DNA from 4 places in the Neobacillus sp. C211 genome. Region 4 is predicted to be linked to each of the others. Evidence: riboswitches for the same ligand, from Rfam matches in the RefSeq annotation. Region 4 holds a riboswitch; each other region holds the start of a gene.

Region 1 (3,718 bases), on a different contig from region 4:
CACAGGAAATTTCTAATTCATCGACTATGGCTAATGTAACGTATAACGGAACACGTATCTATATTGAGCATGTTGACAAACAAAACGGAACAACTACAATCCACTCTCTCGATGAACCAAATAGTAAACAAAGTGTTTCCGTATCAAGCCTAATAGAACATTAATTAGTTAAATCTTCTTCAAGTGAAAGCATAGTTCCTAAGAAAACATCACTTCAAAGTGGTGTTTTCAAGTTCCGTTTCGCATTTGTAATAATATAAAGTGATTATAGTTTTTACTATGGGAATTTATAGAAAAAACTAAAAAACCTTACCCCGATATTAATCAAGGTAAGGTTACATGGCTATCTTTTTAATACCCTCTTGTTAGATTATCTTCTTGTCGGTTTTTGTTTAATAATATAATACATTTACCTTATTACACTTCAAACATTTTTCATAATATTGATCGCCATCAAAATGATGATCACAATTTTGCTGAATTTCCTTTAAACGCTCCTCTAAAAAAGCAAGGCTAGTTTTCATTTGCGTAATTTCCTCGTTAATCTTTTGAACATTCATCGTATAACCTCCCAAGAAAGTTACTGATATATGCTGCCCCCAGATTGCTTAAACTCCTTAGCTTTTTCCTTCATACCTGTTTCAATAGCTTCCTTCGTATCAAGTTTGTTTTCTTTCGCATAATTACGAATATCTTGAGAGATTCTCATGCTACAAAATTTTGGTCCACACATTGAACAGAAATGTGCTGTTTTTGCACCTTCCGCAGGTAAAGTTTCATCATGATATTCTATCGCTCGTTCAGGATCTAAAGATAAATTAAACTGATCTCTCCAACGGAATTCAAAACGAGCTTTTGATAAGGCATCATCTCTTTTTTGGGCTCCTGGATGTCCTTTTGCCAAATCAGCAGCATGGGCGGCAATTTTGTAAGTAATAACCCCTACACGAACATCCTCTCTATTCGGTAAACCTAAATGTTCTTTAGGAGTTACATAACAAAGCATAGCTGTACCATTCCAACCAATCATTGCTGCCCCAATAGCAGATGTAATGTGATCATAACCAGGTGCTATATCAGTCGTAAGAGGTCCAAGTGTGTAGAATGGTGCTTCCTGACACACTTCTAGTTGTTTATCCATATTTTCTTTAATCAAGTGCATAGGTACGTGTCCAGGTCCTTCAACCATTACCTGAACATCATGTTCCCAAGCAATTTTTGTTAGCTCTCCAAGAGTCTCTAATTCTGCAAACTGCGCTTCATCATTGGCATCTGCAATAGATCCAGGACGTAAACCATCCCCTAAAGAGAATGCAACATCATAAGACTTCATTATTTCGCAGATTTCTTCAAAGTGAGTATATAAAAAGCTTTCTTTATGGTGGTGTAAACACCATTGTGCCATGATTGATCCACCGCGGGATACAATACCTGTTAACCGTTTTGCCGTTAATGGAACATATCGTAAAAGAACACCAGCATGAATGGTGAAGTAATCAACACCTTGCTCCGCTTGTTCAATCAAGGTATCACGGTAAACCTCCCATGTAAGATCTTCAGCAACACCATTTACTTTTTCAAGTGCTTGATAAATGGGGACGGTGCCGATAGGAACTGCTGAGTTTCGAACAATCCATTCCCTTGTTGTATGAATGTTTTTACCTGTTGATAGATCCATAATATTATCGGCACCCCAGCGCGAGGCCCATGTCATTTTTTCAACCTCTTGTTCGATGGAGGATGAAACAGCCGAGTTGCCAATATTCGCGTTAATTTTAACATGAAAATTACGTCCTATTATCATAGGTTCTGACTCTGGATGATTGATATTAGAAGGAATAATCGCTCGACCTTTTGCCACTTCATCACGCACAAATTCAGGTTTCATATTTTCCCTTATGGCGATAAACTCCATTTCAGGAGTAATAATTCCCTTTTTAGCATAATGAAGCTGTGTGACATTTTTCCCTTTTTTTGCACGTAATGGTTTGCGCTTTAAACCAGGAAACACATTATGATTGGCACGAGGATCATTTTGATCGTTATACCCATTATCTTCAGGTTTAATTTCTCGACCTTCATATTCCTCAACATCTGCTCGTTCATGAATCCATGTGCTTCGAATGGCAGGAAGACCTTTTGTAATATCAACAGAATAATTTAGATCCGTATAAGGACCGCTTGTATCATAGACGCGAACTGGAAGGTTTTCCTCTTCTCCAAACGCACCTGTTGTCGGGCTTAACTCAATTTCACGCATTGGTACTTTAATGTCCGGTCTCGAACCTGTTACATATACTTTTTTACTGCCTGGAAAACTAGACATGATGGAAATGTTTTGTTCGTTTAATGAAGTCTTTGACATAATAAATCTCTCCTTTTTTTGAATATAAAGGACGAGATACAGAACATAACAAGTGGAAAAGCGTATAAAAGTACATCAAAAAGCCGGGCCCATAAATGGTTGGACCCGGCTAATATGTATGCAGAAGTATAGGTGCATTGAAGACTGTCTATTCTAACTTCCCCACGCTGGTATGATCCAGATCAGGTCCCAAGAGTCAAGAAACTTCATCGTGTTTCTTTCTCAGCCCAACTTATTGGGCACCCCTAGTTATTTATATTCAATTAACAATATTATATATGAGTATCGGTTAAAATGAAATACATAATATTATTTAAAGTGATATAGTATTGTTTAGATATTATAATTAGATTGTGAAGTGAGAAAGTTTAGATCTCTTCTTGCTTGGGTTTTAAGAAGTATAATTCTTTTTTCGTACCCTAAAAAAGAAGGCTTACTTGTGACCTGACGCTCCATAATCTTTGATTGTTATTTTTACGTTGTAGTAAATTGGAACCTCACTGAATGTTTTATCCCAATCTTTTTTGACCTTTTCCCATACTTTCGGATGCTCAATTCTTAAACGGGTTCCAAAGCCAGCAACGTCTACTCGATATTCCTTTTGCGTTTTTTTAATCGTATGATCAACTAATCGTTTTACTTCTTTTTCGGTAGATTCTTCTGCCCTTTTTAGAAATGTATTATCAAAAGAGTTTCCTGAAACCACCCAATTCTCAGATAATCTCCCTTCTGATTCGATGTTTACATCAAAAGAGATATTGTTTCCCTTAACATGAGAGGTGATTTTACTTTTCATAGAATCTATCTCATATACGATTAGCCCACTAGTCTGTTTATCAAAACTTTTCACCAAACCGCCTTTCCCCTTGCCTGTTATCCATGTTATCCCATCCAATTCCTCTTCATTTAAAAAACCACGCAGTTTTTTTGTCTTTCCTTTTATCACGGCAGCTCCTGCAAATTTCACTTCACCATTTTCCGAAATGACATTTTGCAAAAGAAAACTGGATCCTGATTTCAGCTTACCGTCTAATTTAATAATCGAGATAGGAGGCAAAATTCTTGTCGTTCGAAAGGCATTATCTACCATTCCAAACAGACGAAATGCTGGAACTTCTCCTGCTTTCTTTGATACTAGGGTATTGCTAGCTCTCCCTTTACTAATAAACATAAGGCAGCTTGGTCTAAAATCATTATCCCGAAGATATTGATCAAGTAATCGATCTAAACTATACGATCGTGCAAGTCTATCACCGATTACAATGACTTTCATGTGACTGGCATTAAAAGGAAGATCCGTTCTTAATGATAATTCACGAACCTCTTGAAGGATGGAATCTCCCGTTTCAGAAA
Region 2 (3,718 bases), on a different contig from region 4:
TGGGCTGTTGGTTCATCAAAGAAGATGACTTCTGGTTCTAATGCCAGTAAACAAGCTAACGCCAATCGTTGTTTCATCCCACCTGAAAGGGTTTCAATGGGTGTTTTCTTATCGACCATCAGCCCTGCTTTATCCATTAACTCTGAAATCATTTGGTCCATTTCGTTTCGCGGAATCGATCGGTTTTCGAGACTGAACGCAATTTCTTCATCGACATGGAGCATGCAAAATTGCGAATCAGGATCTTGAAACATAACACCTGCATCTTTCCTGCAGAATACTTCACCACTTACCTCTGCCTCCAAATGCTCAGGGATAATACCTGAAAGAGCGGAAATCAACGTCGATTTCCCGCTCCCACTAGGCCCTAATATTAATACTTTTTCGCCTTGATTGATGGATAAAGTAATATGACTGAGTATTTTTTCAGAGCGATTATAAAAGCGAATCGAAAGATCCTTACATCCCAGAAATATGTCCATCGACGTTTTCCCTTTTCCTTTTTTCCTTCATCAGTTCATATTGTTCTAACACACCTGTTTTTGCGAGTGCGTCTACAATGACCTTCGCTAACAATCCACCGAGAATCATTCCGCTGATGACATGAATTCCTAATGTTGTAAAAAATACTTCCTTCGTGTAATATCCAAAACCGTTGGCGATTAAGTTATAAATCATGCTGCCTAGCGCTGCAAAAGCTCCAGATAGCATTAAAGTAAATAGATTGTAGCGTTTATATCCGAATATTGCGAATGCGATTTCTGCACCAATCCCTTGAAAGACACCTACTAAAAGGGCCGACAAACCAAAATGACTTCCGGTTAATAACTCTACTGCGGCCGCTGCAATCTCAGCAATAAGCGCTGCTCCCGGTTTGCGGATAATATACGCGACGATTGGACTAGCAATCACCCAAATTCCAAACATAAAACCTGCACCCACCGGCCCGACAAGAGCGGAAATAGGAATCCACAGCGTCGACCATCCTAAATAGATTACTCCACAAGCGACCGCTAGAATCACAGCAAGAACGACTTCTTTCATCTTCCAAGTCATCGTTTCACTACCTCCATTTTCACAGGCCATTCTTCGAGTTTATAAGCCATATCCCAAAACATATATTCCAACTGACAACTGATTAAGAAATGATCCTTCATTTTTTCCTTCTCTCTCTCTGTTGCTGTCATTGCCCACTCATCAAGACGGGCACAAAATTTCGTGGTAATCGAATCGGTACGATTTCCATAAAAACTGATCCAATCATAAAAAGGATGTGAGCGATCAGGATTAACCTCCGTTAATAATCTTTTCCCAATTTCCCAATACGTCCACGGACATGGCAACAACACAGCTAAAATTTCCCCTAATGTACCTTCGTGCGCAACGGTTAGCATATGACGCGTGTAATGAAGAGCCGAGGGAGATAACGGATATCCATGTAATTCCTCGTAGGGAACACCAGCTACTTGACAAAAGTTATTATGAGGATGGATTTCACTGTTTAAGATAAAAGAAATCTGCGTATTAAACATATCCATTTCTTCACGATTCTCACACTTGGAAACCGCTATTCCATAGATGCGCATAAACGAATTCAAATATTCAAAGTCCTGTTTAACATAATGAATCAATTGTTCCTTTTGTAAATCCCCATTGGCGATTCCTTGCACAAACGGATGTTCAAAAATCGCCTCGAAAATAGGATCTGCTTCTTTTCTTAATTCTGCTGTAAAACTCATAAAATTTTGCCCCCTTATTGGTTTTAATGGAAAGACTCTAGAAAAGGCGACTGAATTTTCAAACACGAAAAAACCGCCCCAAAAATGGAGCGGCTGAATAATTATATCTATCCATACACGAACTCCACTTTCCTACGCTAGTATGAACTAGATCAGGTTCAAAGGGTCCAAGATAACTCCTGTCTCAGCCATAAAATGGCTCCCCTAGTGGTCTTCCTATTAATTTAACCTTCACTCTACACTCGATGGTTAATCTTGTCAATCAATTAATATCCAGCAAATGTCGTAAGCTTCCGGAAATTTATATAGATTCGCTGATAACTAGTGAAATTAGTTTACGGTAAAAAAAGGAGAAGTGCACTAACACTTCTCCCCTCTAACAACCTACCAATCTACGAGAGCGTGAGAGGTACAAAATTTTACGCTTCCACCGTCTTCGCAATAATGGCTCCAACAACCAGCCCCCATACAGGTGCACTTATATGGAAAAATGATACATTGGATAATGCGATGAGGAACGCAAATAGGGCACTTAAACGATATTTATTTGCGGAGAAACCCAGCTGCAAACTAGATAGAAGGACGCCGATTAGCGCAAACCCTGCTAGCATCGATACAAAAGCGTGGGGTAACGATTGGATAAATGGAACGATTTTCCAAGCAAAAACACCAAACAATAATGTCAAAATCCCTGATACCACTGCCGCCATATACCGCTTTGATTTTACCCCTGCATCCGAACTAGAACAGATGGCGGTCATCATGCCAGCAATATTCGCACTTTGCCCCCCGAAAAAACTGGCAATAATCGAAAACACTCCACTAAAAGAAACAATTTTTCGAATGGGCGGTTCAAAATCCGAGCTTTCTAGTGCGCCGATTCCAGGTGCCACATCATTACTTAAGATTAACATGGCCAGAGGCAGACCTAATGTGACCATCCCCATCCAGGTAAATTCCGGCAATTGTATGGATGGTAGGAAAAAGGCAATCTCCTTAGATGAGCTATGTAGATCTTGGGTTAAAAACAAAGTAATAAAAGCGACAACCACTGCGACCATAACGGCCGGGATCCGTTTTGAGATTTTCGTACTGATAAAAAAACTAAGCAAGGCTGCCCCACCAACTATTGGTAACGCCTTAACGTCTTGGACAAGCTGAACAACATAATTGGTGACCAGGCCTGCCAGCATGGCTGCAATGACCTCTTTCGGAACCCATTTAATAATTTTAGTAAAAAGTCCTGACAACCCAATCAGCAAAATCAACAGCCCCGATATCACATACCCGCCAATTAGCTGGGGATAAGTAAAATGTGCTGTCACTGTCGCTAAAAAAGCAACCCCCGAAATCGAGTGAGCTCCGGTAATGGGAATTCTAAATAACAGAGGCATAACAATCCCTAACAACCCTCCAAAGAAATAGACGGCAAACATCCAATTGATGGTTTGCTGATTAGAGAAATGCCCTGCCGCTGCTGCCTGCAGAATGATTAACGCTGGACCTGTCATGACTAAAGTACTAGAAATCAATCCAGAAGATACGTTTTGAGTCGTTAGATCTTGAAAAATTGATTTCCTTTTATTTTCACGTAATAGTTCAATTGCTTGCTCTCTAATTAATCTATTTGGCTGCCCCATTTTTTCTCCTCATACCCTTCTTCAAATAAACGACTTTTATTGTTAGTTTAGACAACCTTCTACAAAATGTATAGGACAAAGGCAATCTTCGACAACCGTTAATATTATTAAAAACTCACTGGCAGCCCTTATCATAACAAAAGGGATGGGGAATAAACTAGAGGAAAAAATAGCTTAAAAAAGGGAAAAGGTGCATTCTCGCCGGTTCTCGGGACTACACCTTTTTCTTTTAGCCTTTAAACTCCACTGGCATCATACCCTTCAACTAAACTAAAAAAGGAGAAGTGCGCTAACACACTTCTCCCCACCAATCTCTATCAATCTCCGAAAAAAATTACT
Region 3 (3,718 bases), on a different contig from region 4:
TTCCATCCCTCATGCCGGCGGGCCGTCTGCCTACGCCCGAAAGGCAATGGGGCCGTTTATGGGCTTTATAACCGGTATAGCATGTTTACTGGAATTCGTTTTTGCCCCTCCAGCGATTGCAGTTTCTGTTGGAGCGTATATCAATTTCCTAATCCCAAGTATTAATGCCGTTTATGCAACGGTCGGAATGTTTATTTTATTTATTTTGGTCAACCTCATCGGTGTAAAAGGTGCCGCTATCATTGAGTTAGTGGCAACGGTATTGGCACTGATCGGTCTCTCGATTTATTATGTGGCCGGTTTACCTCATGTTCAATCATCCAATATATTTAATGATAGGGCTTTTAGTCATGGCTGGTCCGGTGTTTTAGCAGCGATTCCATTTGCCATGTGGTTCTTCCTTGCGATTGAGGGGGGAGCGATGGCAGCAGAAGAGGTGCGCGACCCGAAAAAGGATATTCCCAAAGGCTTTATTTCCGGTATTTTAACGCTTGGTGTGGCAACGATTTTAACCTTAGTCGTAACGGCAGGACTTGGCGGCGGTACCGGTAAACCGGCGGATTATCCTCTTCCACAGGCATTGGAAAGTATTTATGGAGAAGGCAGCTTTATTCCAAAATCAGTTGCCATTATCGGTTTATTTGGTTTAATTGCCAGCTTGCACGGTATTATTATTGGTTATTCCCGTCAAACGTTTGCCCTGGCTCGAGCAGGATACCTGCCTAAGTTTTTGTCTAATCTTTCGAAACGCGGGGTGCCGCATTGGGGCTTGATTGTTCCTGGAGCGATTGGAGTGATCGCAGCAGGCTCAGCAAACTTTGCTAATGCGTTGATTATCCTATCCGTTTTTGGTGCGATTACGATGTACTGCTTAAGTATGGTTTCGTTGTTTGTGCTGCGGAAAAAGGAGCCGAATTTGGAAAGACCATTTAAGGTGAGCTATCCTGTGGTACCGGCGATTGCATTAGTATTGGGTGTTTTCTCTTTCTTCTGCGTGGTAAAATACAGCGTGTTAACGACAACTCTTCCATTGTTTGGAGTGGAGCTGCCTTTGGCGGGTGTGATTCTGACGATTTTTGGTGTGGCGATTGTCTACTATTTCTTAGTAGGATCCAAGAAACTTCGTCCAATGTCGGAGGAGTTTGTTTCAATTGAGGATGTGACTTCTGGAGAAACAGGGACAGATGAGAAAATAGGATAACGTTCAATAGAAAAAGATGTTCCATTGGGCGGGGCATCTTTTTTATATTAGTTGAAATGATTGGATACAGAGGATCCTCAAATAATGCCCCTGTTCGTATAAGTTATCATGAACGAAACTAGCTCCTTACTCGTAACACCGCAGGTTAACTAGCAAAGTTATATCGTGCAGGTGAATTAACCTCTGTTTGCGTGCCAACAGAAGATGAGAACTGGATGTTTCATGATAGGAAGTATTTGTTAACAAGCATAAATAGATAAAAGCAGTTGGCATTGTCTGCCTTGACTGATATAATAGTAGGATATGAAGTGGAATACGATGTAATGTGGGGGAACCGGTGATGCCGGTTGAGATTTAGTCCGTGAGACGATGACCCTTGGAACCTGATCTGGTTGATACCGGCGGAGGGAACATATTCTTAAACAATTAATTGTTTGCTGATATGCACTCAGGTTTCTTTGCCTGGGTGTTTTATTTTGTTTAAGCAAGTTTTTGCCTTCTAACCAACACTGAGGTTTCAGCCTATTTATTTTGTTTCACTTTAGATATTATTTTTACATATGGGGGATTCTACATGAAGAAATGGCTAGTACTAGTCCTTTCAGTCCTTTTAGTGACTGGATGCAGCAGCAAAAAAGAAACAGAAAACGCAAAAGAAAAAAAACAGCCGCTTAAAAAGGTCTCGATTGTACTGGATTGGACGCCAAATACCAATCATACTGGATTATATGTAGCAAAAGAAAAAGGATTCTTTAAAAAAGAAGGCTTGGATGTGGATATTATCATGCCGGGTGAGACCGGTGCTGACCAACTTGTAGCTTCTGGCAAGGCGCAGTTTGGTGTTGGCTACCAAGAAGCGATTACCCAGGCACGTATTCAAGGGGTACCGCTCGTATCGATCGCTGCAGTGATTCAACACAATACATCAGGATTCGCTTCACCAGCTGGCAAACAGATTCAATCTCCGAAAGATTTTCAAGGAAAAACATATGGTGGATGGGGCTCGCCAGTCGAAAAATCTGTCATCACTTCTCTCATGAAAAAGGAAAACGCCGATGCCAATAAGGTGAAAATCGTGAACATGGGGGATACGGACTTTTTTACGGCTGTGAAACGAGACATCGATTTCGCTTGGATTTACTATGGGTGGACTGGTGTAGAAGCAGAGCTTCGTAATGAAAAAATTAATATGGTTTACTTAACAGATTACTCTGACAAACTGGACTACTATACACCTGTTTTAGAAACAAACGAAAAAATGATTGAAGAGAACCCAGAAACGGTTAAGGCATTCGTAAATGCCGCTGCCAAGGGGTATGAATTTGCCATTAAAAACCCTGATCAAGCTGCAGATATCCTGATTAAAGCAGCACCGGATTTAGATCCAAAGCTGGTAAAGAGGAGTCAAGAATGGTTGTCTCCGAAATATCAGGATGATGCAAAGGAATGGGGAATTCAAAAGCAAGAGATTTGGGAAAATTATGCCCAATGGATGTATGAGAATAAGCTTCTTGATAAGAAATTAGATGCGAAAAAAGCCTTTACAAATGAATTTTTACCAAAACAATAGGGGGTAGAAAAATATGGCGAATGCATTAATCAGCATTCAAATCATCCCGAAAACAAAGGGTGGAGAAGACGTCATTCCATACGTCGATGAAGCCATTAAAGTCATTGCTGAATCTGGTGTGAAATATGAGGTACACTCATTAGAAACAACAATGGAAGGCGAACTCCACGAATTATTTACGGTGATTTCAAAAATGAATGAACGAATGATTGAAATGGGAAGCAAAAATGTCATTTCTCAAGTGAAAATCCTTTATCAGCCAACAGGCATTGCCATGGATGACTTAACGGAAAAATATCGATGATGAGGAAGAATCTTGTAAAAGGGTGGAGACCGATTTTGGTTCTCCTCCTTTTGTTTGTCATTTGGGAGATTGTCGTTAAATTAGCAGAAGTGCCGGAATGGCTTCTTCCGCCGCCATCAAAGATTTTCATAGAGGCCATTGCCGGTTGGCCTGATTTTTATCCAGATGTGTTTTCAACGGTTAAAATTTCACTATTTGGATTTGTAGTTGGAGCATTCATTGGACTGGCGGTCGCCGTTTTATTCCATCTGGTGCCTGTTTTAAGGGATTCTTTCTATCCATTATTGATTTTATCGCAAAATGTTCCCATTATCGTTCTGGCTCCACTGTTGGTGATTTGGTTTGGGTTTGGCTTATTGCCCAAAATGATTGTCATCACCCTTGTTTGTTTCTTTCCCATTACAGTGGCCGCCTTGGATGGATTTAGCCAAACCCCTTCAGAGTTGAAGCATTATATGAGGATGGCAGGTGCATCCAAAACACAGCTTTTTTGGAAATTGGAGCTGCCGTTTTCTTGGCCTTCGATTTTTTCAGGCTTTAAGGTTTCTGCCACGTATAGTGTAATGGGTGCCGTTATTTCTGAATGGCTTGGTGCTAAGCAGGGGATTGGTGTCTTTATGACATTCGCATCGTCGTCTTTTCG
Region 4 (3,718 bases):
AAAAAGAACCTGTTTCTGCGGAAGAAGTGGCGGAAAGCATTGGAATGGCTCGGGTAACGGCTCGAAGATACCTTGATTACTTAGAAAAAGAAGGAAAAGTCAAGATTCATATCCATTACGGCGGCGTCGGAAGACCTATCAACCGTTACGGTGTTTAACGCGAATACCTTGAAAAGATTGCCTGTGAGAAAGGGGGAATCATGTTGGGTTGGAAAATAAGGTTGTCCAAACCAAAACTTCGATTACAATCGACGATAACCCTGCTGGTTTGTATCGTGGTCGTGATGGCATTGTTAGTAACCGAGATTTTAATCACCAACAGAATTTCAGAAGAAACAGAGAATAGCCAAGCTGAAAAAGCAACAGATATTGCGAGGATTGTTGCAAAGTCTCCGATTGTCATGAATGGGCTTAAAAATAAAACAGCAGAGAAGGATATCCAAACATTTGCGAATGATATTAAACAATCAACGCATGTTGAATTTATCGTCGTGATGGACATGTATGGAACAAGAAAATCACATCCCAACCGCAACCTTTTAGGTCTGCATTTTGTCGGTGGGGATGAAGGACCTGCCTTAAAAGGGAAAGAGCATATTTCCATTGCCAAAGGGACATTGGGATTGTCTTTACGCTCGTTTGTTCCGGTGTATGATCAAGAAAATAAACAAATAGGAGCAGTCGCGGTTGGGATTTCTTTAGAAAAAGTTAATCAGGCGATTGAACAAAGTAGGAAAATTATTTTAATCGGTGTGGGAGTAGGAATTCTAGTTGGGATTCTAGGAGCCCTTATTTTAGCTAGAAAAATCAAAGCGATTCTTTTTGGACTTGAGCCGAGTGAGATGGCAAAATTGCTTGAGGAACGTAGTGCGATGCTTCAATCCACAAAGGAAGGAATTTTGGCAGTTGACCAGGATGCTTTTACCACTCTCGTAAATAATGAGGGGATCCGACTTCTTCAAAAAGCTGGCATTCATGGGCCCTTTTTAGGAAGAAAAGTGGATGACTACATGCCAAATTCAATGCTATCTTCTGTTCTAGGAACGGGGGAATCTCAATTAGACCAAGAACAAGAAATCAATCATATTACCATTTTAACCAATCGGGTTCCGGTTGTTGTCAAAGGAAAGATTGTCGGTGCGATTGCTACCTTCCGAGAAAAAACCGAAATCAAGCAATTAGCTGAACAATTAACCGGTGTAAAGCTATACGCGGAAGCACTGAGAACTCAGTCACATGAATTCATGAATAAACTGCATGTAATATCAGGTTTAATTCATATGAAAGACTATCAAATGGTCTCGTCATACATTACCAAAATTGTCGATCACCAACAAACTGAGGTAGAATTTGTTGTCAGTCGGTTTAAAGATCCTGTTTTAGCAGGTTTTATTTTAGGAAAACTTAGCTTCGCCAGGGAAAATGGATGTGAATTAATCATTGATGGGGAAGGAAGTCTACCTGAACCAGAGCAGCAGGAAATAACACATGAAGTAGTAACGATTCTCGGAAATTTAATCGATAATGCACTGGATGCTGTTACGGACCGTCCACATAAAAAAGTTACCTTAAGGTTTGACTTTTACGATGAAGTCCTAGCGTTGGAGGTCCATGATACAGGACAAGGAATCGATGAGGATGTAAGACATCACTTATTTATCAAAGGGTATTCTACTAAGGGTGAAAATCGCGGAATCGGTTTATCATTGGTGCAGAGAAGCTTGGGAAAATTAAATGGACAGATAGAAATTCATTCCCAAAAAGGAAAAGGGACAACATTTATTGTTACTTTCCCTTATAAAAGCAAACAATAATAATGTTATGTTAACTGATACTTTTTCCTTTACATTCTAGTACCATAGGAATATTATGTAGTTAATTAAATAAAGTATTAGATCTACTAGGGGTGCCCTGTAAACAGGCTGAGAGAAAATGGTGAAATTTTCAACCCTTCGGACCTGATCTGGGTAATACCAGCGGAGGAAAGTAGCCAAGTGAATGTTAATTATTTCTTTGACTAACTAACCAGGTCCATTATTGGATCTGGTTTTTTTATTTTAAAATAAGAAACGGGGAAATCGAGATGGAAAAAAATAGTTTGTATGAAACGTTGGAAGAAGTTAGAAAGGTTAATCCGCTGGTACATAATATTACCAATGTGGTCGTTACAAATTTTACGGCAAATGGGCTCCTTGCCCTTGGTGCCTCACCGGTTATGGCATATGCAGCTGAGGAAGTAGCAGATATGGCCAAGATTGCAAGTTCATTAGTATTGAACATTGGAACATTAAACCCACAGACAGTAGAATCGATGATCATTGCCGGAAAAGCGGCCAATGAATCCGGTGTTCCCGTCATTTTTGACCCGGTTGGTGCAGGGGCTACCCGCTATCGAACCGAAACCGCGCAAAGAATTATGAACGAGGTAAAAGTCTCTGTGATTAGAGGTAATGCAGCCGAAATTGCCAATGTGGTTGGTGAAAAGTGGGAAATTAAGGGCGTCGATGCTGGGGATACAAAAGGAAATATCATTGAACTAGCTATTACTTCAGCACAAAAATTGAATGGTCTTGTCGTCATCACTGGAAAAGAGGATGTCGTTTCGGATGGGAAAACAACCTATGTCGTGTCAAATGGACATCCAATTTTAACGAAGGTGACAGGCACTGGCTGTTTATTAACCTCTGTGATTGGAGCGTTTGCAGGAGTGGAAAAGGACCTGCTTCAAGCTTCAGTAGCTGCTTTAACGTATTATGGAATCGCGGCAGAGAAGGCAGCAGCAAAAACAGTTGAAATGGGACCTGGAAGTTTCCAAATCGAATTCTTAAACCAATTAACTTTAGTTTCTTCCGAAGATATCATTTCACATGCTTCTGTTAAACAATTCAATCGATAACTGGGGGTAATTTAAATGAAAAAAGCATTAACAATCGCTGGTTCTGATAGCGGCGGTGGAGCAGGAATTCAAGCGGATTTAAAGACATTTCAGGAATTAGATGTTTTCGGGATGTCGGCATTGACTGCAGTAACTGCCCAAAATACATTAGGCGTCCATGCTGTCTATCCAATGACCGCTGAGGCAGTCGTAAAACAGATCGAAGCGATCGGCGAAGATATCGGTACGGATGCGGTGAAAACAGGAATGCTTTTTAATGCTGAAATAATCGAGGCCGTCGCTGGACAGCTTAGAAATTATCAATGGCAAAATATTGTTGTCGATCCTGTCATGATTGCAAAGGGTGGCGCTTCTTTGTTGCAAATGGAAGCCATTTCTGCCATGAAAAAATACTTATTGCCCCTAGCAACGGTAATCACCCCGAATATTCCAGAAGCGGAAGTACTAACGGGTATGTCGATTCTGACAGTGGAAGATAAACTGGAGTCTGCTAAAAGACTACTTGCGTTAGGCGTAAAAAATGTCGTGATTAAGGGCGGCCATGATGAAAATGAGTCTGAATCCACTGATTTATTATTTGATGGAAAGGAATTTTACTACTTTACCAGCAAGAGAATTCAGACAAAGAACACACATGGAACCGGTTGTACTTTTTCCGCAGTAATTACTGCTGAACTAGCAAAAGGGGAAACTCTTTATGAAGCAGTTTGTATAGCAAAGGATTTTATTCAGTCCGCAATTGAAAACCATTTGGAGATCGGGCAGGGACATGGTCCAACTAACCATTGGGCATATCGAAAAAGAAAAATTGCAAAGGAACTG

What was found. Region 4 has a riboswitch for thiamine pyrophosphate ahead of thiM (hydroxyethylthiazole kinase). Riboswitches for the same ligand answer to the same signal wherever they lie in the genome.
Region 1: another riboswitch for thiamine pyrophosphate. It lies ahead of thiC (phosphomethylpyrimidine synthase ThiC); the one in region 4 lies ahead of thiM (hydroxyethylthiazole kinase).
Region 2: another riboswitch for thiamine pyrophosphate. It lies ahead of tenA (thiaminase II); the one in region 4 lies ahead of thiM (hydroxyethylthiazole kinase).
Region 3: another riboswitch for thiamine pyrophosphate. It lies ahead of ACSU6B_RS21465 (ABC transporter substrate-binding protein); the one in region 4 lies ahead of thiM (hydroxyethylthiazole kinase).

What each region holds. Positions count from the first base shown of each region.
Region 1 is NZ_JBPXRO010000011.1:124,721-128,438, reverse strand. It holds gene ACSU6B_RS12595 (small acid-soluble spore protein H) at 1-164, shown strand, start outside; gene ACSU6B_RS12590 (serine protease) at 393-560, opposite strand; gene thiC (phosphomethylpyrimidine synthase ThiC) at 581-2,365, opposite strand; TPP riboswitch at 2,508-2,622, opposite strand; gene ACSU6B_RS12580 (Ger(x)C family spore germination protein) at 2,799-3,718, opposite strand, start outside.
Region 2 is NZ_JBPXRO010000007.1:23,313-27,030, reverse strand. It holds gene ACSU6B_RS08675 (ABC transporter ATP-binding protein) at 1-482, opposite strand, end outside; gene ACSU6B_RS08670 (ECF transporter S component) at 460-1,056, opposite strand; gene tenA (thiaminase II) at 1,053-1,739, opposite strand; TPP riboswitch at 1,852-1,955, opposite strand; gene ACSU6B_RS08660 (benzoate/H(+) symporter BenE family transporter) at 2,159-3,379, opposite strand; partial or broken gene ACSU6B_RS08655 (substrate-binding domain-containing protein) at 3,714-3,718, opposite strand, start outside.
Region 3 is NZ_JBPXRO010000026.1:58,925-62,642, reverse strand. It holds gene eat (ethanolamine permease) at 1-1,201, shown strand, start outside; TPP riboswitch at 1,519-1,628, shown strand; gene ACSU6B_RS21465 (ABC transporter substrate-binding protein) at 1,776-2,771, shown strand; gene ACSU6B_RS21460 (thiamine-binding protein) at 2,785-3,075, shown strand; gene ACSU6B_RS21455 (ABC transporter permease) at 3,075-3,718, shown strand, end outside.
Region 4 is NZ_JBPXRO010000003.1:120,715-124,432, reverse strand. It holds gene ACSU6B_RS04170 (response regulator) at 1-158, shown strand, start outside; gene dcuS (DcuS/MalK family sensor histidine kinase) at 201-1,814, shown strand; TPP riboswitch at 1,893-2,002, shown strand; gene thiM (hydroxyethylthiazole kinase) at 2,084-2,896, shown strand; gene thiD (bifunctional hydroxymethylpyrimidine kinase/phosphomethylpyrimidine kinase) at 2,912-3,718, shown strand, end outside.